DNA from 2 places in the Arthrobacter sp. B1I2 genome. Region 2 is predicted to be linked to the other one. Evidence: riboswitches for the same ligand, from Rfam matches in the RefSeq annotation. Region 2 holds a riboswitch; the other holds the start of a gene.
What was found. Region 2 has a riboswitch for glycine ahead of gcvP (aminomethyl-transferring glycine dehydrogenase). Riboswitches for the same ligand answer to the same signal wherever they lie in the genome.
Positions count from the first base shown of each region.

Region 1: linked by a shared signal. The riboswitch ahead of cycA (D-serine/D-alanine/glycine transporter) and the one ahead of gcvP (aminomethyl-transferring glycine dehydrogenase) in region 2 are both predicted to bind glycine.

Region 1 is NZ_JAUSYC010000001.1:577,840-581,413, forward strand. Features, by position in the region: gene purU (formyltetrahydrofolate deformylase) at 1-532, opposite strand, end outside; gene cycA (D-serine/D-alanine/glycine transporter) at 592-2,133, opposite strand; glycine riboswitch at 2,185-2,280, opposite strand; glycine riboswitch at 2,281-2,378, opposite strand; glycine riboswitch at 2,669-2,768, shown strand; gene gcvP (aminomethyl-transferring glycine dehydrogenase) at 2,929-3,574, shown strand, end outside.
Region 2 is NZ_JAUSYC010000001.1:200,126-203,699, forward strand. Features, by position in the region: gene gcvP (aminomethyl-transferring glycine dehydrogenase) at 1-1,690, opposite strand, end outside; glycine riboswitch at 1,878-1,975, opposite strand; gene QFZ57_RS00920 (TetR/AcrR family transcriptional regulator) at 2,070-2,606, opposite strand; gene QFZ57_RS00925 (MFS transporter) at 2,690-3,574, shown strand, end outside.

The DNA of each region.
Region 1 (3,574 bases), 380 kb from region 2:
GCACCACCAGTTCCACACCGTACGCGTCCACCAACTCAAGCAGCCGGGTTTCCGCCTCGGGCTTCGTTTCCGGCGTGACCGGGATCAGGTGGAACGGAACGCCGTGCCATTCCGCAAGGCCGGCCGTGTCCGGATGGTTGGAGACCACCGCAACGATTTCCACCGGCAGGTCGCCGTCCCGTGCCCGGACAAGGAGGTCGTTCAGGCAGTGCTCGTATTTGGACACCATCACCAGGATCCGCTGCCGGCGGCTATGCGGCTCCAGCCGCCATTCCATGCCCCAGTCCCCCGCAACGGGACCGAACCGCTCGCGCAGCATCCCGCCGTCGAACTCTTCCTGTGCGGTGAAATGCACCCGCATGAAGAACTCACCCGATGCCTTGTCACCAAACTGCTTGATGTCCACGATGTAGCACTCCTGCGCCAGGAGGAACGTGGCTACAGCCTGGACGATGCCCAGCGAATCCCGGCATTTGAACGTGAGGATGAAATCGGTGGCAGGTGACGGTGCACCCTCGGGATCGCCGGGCATTCCGGCCGGCTGTGCGGCGGGCTGTGCGGCGGACATGACAGTTGCTGAACCGCCGGCCGTCATTTCCTGGCCTGCTCAGCCTCGTGCGCAGCAGGATCAGCATCCCGGCCCGCGTTCCGCCCGACGGCGGCTTCGTCGGCGCGAAGCTCAGCCCGGAAGACCTCGAAGCGGGCCAGGTGCGCGGGCCGGCGCCGCAGAATGGCCCATGCCACGCCGAGGACGGCGAACCAGATGGGCGTTACCAGCAGGGCGATGAGCGTGTCCGGCTGGGTTGTCAGGGCCCAAAGGACGAAGGCGAAGAACGCGTAGACCACCCACACTGCGGGGATGCCGCCGGGCATCTTGAACTTGGAAGCCGCGTGCAGGTGCGGGCGCCGGCGCCGGAAGGAGATGTAGCTGGCCAGGATGATCGACCAGACGAAGACGAAGCAGACGGCTGACACGGTGGTGACCATTTCGAACGCCTTGCCAATATCCTGGCCGGCATACATGAGTACGACGCCGGAGAGCAGCAGGACGCAGGACAGGAACAGTGCGTTGCTGGGCACCTTCCTCCTGGACAGGCGGCTGAAGAGGTTAGGGGCATCGCCTTCCTGGGCGAGGCCGAAGACCATGCGGGAGGTGGAGTAGATGCCGGAGTTGGCGGAGGACATTGCCGAGGTGAGGACCACCAGGTTGACCACAGTGGCTGCGGCGCCGAGGCCGGCCAGGGAGAACATTCCGATGAAGGGGCTGTGGCCTGCGGCGAACTGTGTCCAAGGGGTGACGGCCATCAGGATGATCAGCGCGCCAACGTAGAAGAGCAGCACGCGGACGGGGATGGCGTTGATGGCCCTGGGCAGGGTGCGCTCGGGGTTCTTGGCCTCGGCGGCCGTGGTGCCCACCAGTTCGATGCCTACGAAGGCGAACACTGCGATCTGGAATCCGGCCACGAAGCCCATGAATTCGTTGGGGAAGAACCCGCCGTGGCTCCACAGGTTGGTGAAGCTTGCCGTGCCCGCGTCGCTCTGGAAGCCGGTGAAGATCATGAAGAGACCCACGATGATCAGGGCAGCGATGGCGATGATCTTGATGAGGGCGAACCAGAACTCGGTCTCGCCGAAAGCCTTGACGGTGGCGAGGTTCAGCAGGAGCAGGATGGCCACCGTGGCCAGGCCCGGGATCCAGAGCGGCAGGGCCGGCCAAAGTTCCCGTGAGTAGCCGGCGATGGCGATGACGTCCGCGATTCCGGTGATCACCCAGCAGAACCAGTACGTCCAGCCGGTGAAGAAGCCTGCCCAGGGCCCCAGGAGGTCAGCTGCGAAGTCGCTGAAGGACTTGTAGTTCAGGTTGCTCAGCAGCAGTTCGCCCATGGCCCGCATGACGAAGAAGAGCATGAAGCCGATGATCGTGTACACGAAGATCACGGATGGGCCGGCCGCGGAGATGGTCTTGCCCGAGCCCATGAAGAGGCCGGTTCCAATCGCGCCGCCGATGGCGATGAGCTGGATATGCCGGTTGGTAAGCTGCCGCTCCAGGTGGGGAGGCTCGCTGCGGGCTGCCGTGGTGGCGCCGTGATTGCGGGCTGGTTCGCCGTTGGACGTGGGGGGATGAATCGCCATGAGGAACTCCATCGATAAAGCGGCTTCTTGGGTGCCGCAAAAGATTTGGTTCCTCCCCGCTCTGTTGTGGACCTGAGAGTTTCCGCAGCCAAAGCCGCTTGCACCGTCGGTGAGCCAGGGACATGCCTGGCTGCTTTCCAGAGTTGCCTGTCCGCGGCGGTACGGGGGCCTGAGAGTTTCCTGGGGAGGATTTGCTCCTACGGCGCCTGCTGGATGTACCGGCAGGGCTCTCCCGCCGCAGGTCGAAGGCGTGTTCAGTTGGAAGCCGCAGCCTTTTGGGCCACAGCCGTCATGCGATGGGATGGGCGCCGGCAACCAGCCGCTCCGGATACGCTGAGCCAGCCACTGGCAGGCGCCGATCCCGGGGTTCAGTGTGGTGTCCGTCACGATCGAATGTCAAACCCCTCCCGACACAAAGCAGGTGCCAGCGCGCTTCAGATGCCGGGTCCAGCCCCAAACGCTGCCGCCGATTTGCCAGAGGGCCGCATATCCCGATACCTTGTGAGCCGAATCACCCACATTTGAATAAGCCTTTCGAGCTGTGACGGGAGAGTCCTCCCGGCATCCACCGGGCAGGCGCCGTAGGAGCAAATCCTCCCCAGGAATCTCTCAGGCCCACGTACCGTCATGGCGAGGCGACTCTGGAAAGCAACCGGGCTTCAGTCCGGTTCACCGACGGTGCAAGCGGCCCCCTGCCAAGAGCAGGCAACGCGGAATCTCTCAGGTCCAATACAGAGCGGGGAGGAACCCATCACACGCCGTGCCACCTCAGGCCGGCCAGAACCGGAGTTCCTCATGACGATTCAATCGCTTCCAACATCGTTTGTTGACCGCCATATCGGCGCGCGCCGCCAGGCCGACGTCGACACCATGCTCAAGGCCGTGGGCTACGACAGCGTGGATGGCCTCGTGGACGTTGCCGTTCCCGCCTCCATCCGCCAGGAAACCGCGCTCAAGCTGACCGACGCCCTCAGCGAGGTGGAGGTCCTTGCCGAGCTCCGCCGGATCGCGGGCAGGAACAAGACCGCTGTCCAGATGATCGGCCAGGGCTACTACGACACCGTGACCCCGCCGGTGATCCGCCGCAACATCCTCGAATCCCCCTCCTGGTACACCGCCTACACCCCGTACCAGCCGGAAATCTCCCAGGGCCGGCTTGAGGCACTGCTGAACTTCCAGACCATGGTCCAGGACCTGACGGCCCTACCGGTGGCCAATGCCTCGCTGCTGGATGAAGCAACCGCCGTGGCAGAGGCCGTGCTGCTGATGCGCCGCGCAAACAAGACCAAGCCCGCGGCCGACGGCAAAACGGTTATGGACGCCGACTGCCTCCCGCAGACCATCGCCATCGTCAAGGGCCGCGCCGAAGCCCTCGGCTTTGACGTGGAAGTCGCCGATCTCTCCCAGGGCCTGCCGGAAGGGACCATCAACGGCATTGTGC
Region 2 (3,574 bases):
CCTGGGAGCCGGCGTTGGGCTGGATGGACACCTGGTCGTAGCCGGTGATCGTGGTGAGGTCCGCTTCCAGGTCCGCGATGAGTTCACGCCAGCCTTCGGTCTGGGAGTCCGGGGCGAACGGGTGGATGGAGGCGAATTCCGGCCAGGAAATGGCCTCCATCTCGGCGGTGGCGTTCAGCTTCATGGTGCACGAGCCCAGCGGGATCATGGTGCGGTCCAGCGCCAGGTCGCGGTCGGAAAGCTTGCGGATGTAGCGCAGCAGCTGCGTTTCGGACCGGTGGGTGTTGAAGACCGGGTGCTGCAGGTAGTTGGAGGAACGTTCGACGGCGGCCTCCAGCCCAAATCCCTCGCCCTCGGCAACGGAAGCGCCAAAGACGTCGGCAACCTGGGCCACGATGGCCGCCGTCGTGGTTTCGTCGAGGGCGATGCCCACGGTGTCGCCGTCGATGCTGCGCAGGTTGATCCTCCGCGCCTCGGCGTCGGCGATGATGCCGGCGGCCCGTCCCGGGACCCGCACGGTCAGGGTGTCGAAGAAGCTCTTGTGCAGGACCTCAACGCCGGCAGCCGCAAGCGAGGCCGCCAGGACACGGGCGTGGCCGTGCGCCGTTCCGGCGATCGCCTTCAGCCCGTCCGGTCCGTGGTACACGGCATACATGGACGCGACGATGGCCAGCAGCGCCTGGGCAGTACAGATGTTGGAGGTGGCCTTCTCGCGGCGGATGTGCTGCTCGCGGGTCTGCAGCGCCAAACGGTAGGCGGGAACGCCGGCGTCGTCCTTGGACACACCCACCAGGCGGCCGGGCAGCGAACGCTCCAGGCCCTTCCGGACGGCCATGTAGGCCGCGTGCGGGCCGCCGAAGAACAACGGCACGCCAAAACGCTGGGTGGAGCCGACGGCGATGTCCGCGCCCTGCTCACCCGGAGGAGTGATCAGGGTGAGGGCCAGCAGGTCCGCGGCAACGGTGACCAGCGCGCCGCGCTCCTTCGCTGCGGCGATCACGGCGGACTGGTCCCAGACCCGGCCGGAGACACCGGGCTGCTGCAATACGACACCATTGATGTCGCCTTCCGGCAGGCCCTGGGAGAGGTCCGCCACCTCCACCTCGAAGCCGAGGGCTTCTGCGCGGCCTTTGACGATGGCGATGGTCTGCGGCAGCACGTCCACGTCCAGGACAGTCTTGCCGTCGGCCGCGGGCTTGGTCTTGTTCGCCCGGCGCATCAGCAGCACGGCCTCGGCCACGGCGGTTGCTTCATCCAGCAGCGAGGCGTTGGCGATGGGCAGTCCCACCAGGTCCTGCACCATGGTCTGGAAGTTCAGCAGCGCCTCAAGCCGGCCCTGGGAGATCTCCGGCTGGTACGGGGTGTAGGCGGTGTACCAGGCCGGGGACTCAAGGATGTTGCGGCGGATCACCGGCGGGGTCACGGTGTCCGAGTAGCCCTGGCCGATCAGCTGCACTGCCGTCTTGTTTTTTGCGGCAAGCTTCCGCAGTTCGGTGAGGACTTCAACCTCGCTGAGGGCGTCCTGCAGGCGAAGGGCGGTTTCCTGGCGGATGACCTTGGGTACCGCGGTGTCAACCAGGGAGTCGACCGAATCGTAGCCTACGGCTTTGAGCATGGTGTCGACGTCGGCCTGGCGGCGGGCGCCGATATGGCGGTCTACGAAGGTGGTGGAGGCTGGGGTAACCGGCACGAAGGAACTCCATTTACTCAGGCGGCGAAGGGTACGCCACAGCTAGTCGGGTTCCTCCCCGCTCTGTATTGGACCTGAGAGTTTCCGCGTTGCCTGCCTGGGCAGGACCCGCTTGCACCGTCGGTGAGCACAACAGTCTTTTCGCTCCCGGGGGAGGCAGGAACTGCCTGCTGCTTTCCAGAGGTGCCTCGCCGCGGCGGTACAGGGGCCTGCGAGATTCCTGGGGAGGATTTGCTCCTACGGCGCCTGCCTGTACTTCCGGCAGAACTCTCCCGCCGCAGATCAAAGGCTATTCATTTGTTGAATCATGAGGGCCGGTGACAGCCCTCACAACTTTCTATTGTCCTACGCCGCAACCCCTCCCGGCAAATGGCCCGGGCTACCTGCGAAGCCGTTCCAAAGCGGCCAGGAGTTCCTCCACGTCAGCGGCCGCTCCCCCTTCCGGCGCGGGCGCCACGGACAGCATGGCATTGAAGTACAACCCGTCACCCATGTAGAGGACGGCTTTGGCCAGGCCCGGCCCCACATCCGCCGCGATCTCGTCCAGCCACCGCTGCTGGATGGCCGCAAAACGGCGCCGTGTCTCTTCATGCGCCACTTCCGCAAGCCTGGTGGCGGCCACGATTGCACGGTCCAGCGGGGTGTCCGCCCAGACCGAGGAACGGATGAAGTACGCCGCTGCACCTTCACTGGCCGAAGCCATCGCGTCAGCGTCTTCCCGGGCCAGGCCCTCCAGCCGGTCCAGCAGCACCGCGATGAGCGCTTCCTTGCTGGGAAAGTGGTAGAGGAGGCCGCCCTTGGACACCCCGGCCTTGCGGGCCACTGCATCAAGGGTGGCCGCCCGCTCCCCCACCTCGATCAGCAGGGACTCGAAGGCGTCAAGGACCGCGTCACGGGCTACTGGCTTTCGGGGCATGCCTTCCATCATGCCCTCCACCTGGCGCGAAAACGGAATGGCCGCAATTCCAAACTATACCGTCTGGACGGTATAGTTATTTTATGACAACCTCCACCAACAGCTCCGCACCTGCCCGCGGGGGCACCACCGCATCCCGCTCCCCCTGGCGCGACTGGCTGGCGCTGGGGCTGCTGATGTTTCCCGTGCTGCTGGTGGCGGTGGACAACACCGCACTGACCTTTACCCTGCCCGCCATCACCCGCGCCCTGGATCCCACCGGCGTGCAACTGTTGTGGATTGTTGACGCCTACCCCCTGGTACTGGCCGGACTCCTGGTATCAATGGGAAGCCTGGGCGACCGCATTGGGCGGCGGCGGCTGCTGATCCTCGGCAGCATGGGGTTTGCCGGGCTGTCCGCCGCGACGGCCTTTGCACCCACGCCGGAGTGGCTGATCGCCGGCCGCGCAGCCCTGGGATTTTTCGGCGCCATGCTGATGCCGTCCACGCTGTCGCTGATCCGCAACATCTTCCCGGAGCCCAACCGCCGGAGACTGGCTGTAGCCATCTGGGCTGCCGGATTCTCCGGCGGCGCCGCCCTGGGGCCGATCCTTGGCGGGTGGCTGGTGGAGCACTTCTGGTGGGGCGCCGTATTCCTGGTGGCAGTGCCCCTCATGCTTCCCCTGCTGGCGTTTGGACCGGCCCTCATCCCGGAATCGAAGGACCCGGCCCCGGGCAAGGTGGACGCCCCCAGCATCCTGCTCTCCATGCTGGTCATGGTGCCCGTGGTCTACGGCATCAAGGCAGTTGCCACCGAAGGTCCGGGCGCAGCGGGGCTGGGCACCATGGCCTTTGGCGTGGCAATGGGGGTGGTATTCGTGCGGCGGCAGCACCGGCTGGAGAAACCCCTTCTGGACATGTCGCTGTTCCGGAACAGGGTGTTCAGCATGGCCATCACCGCCAACATCCTGGCCCTGTTTTCCTTCAAC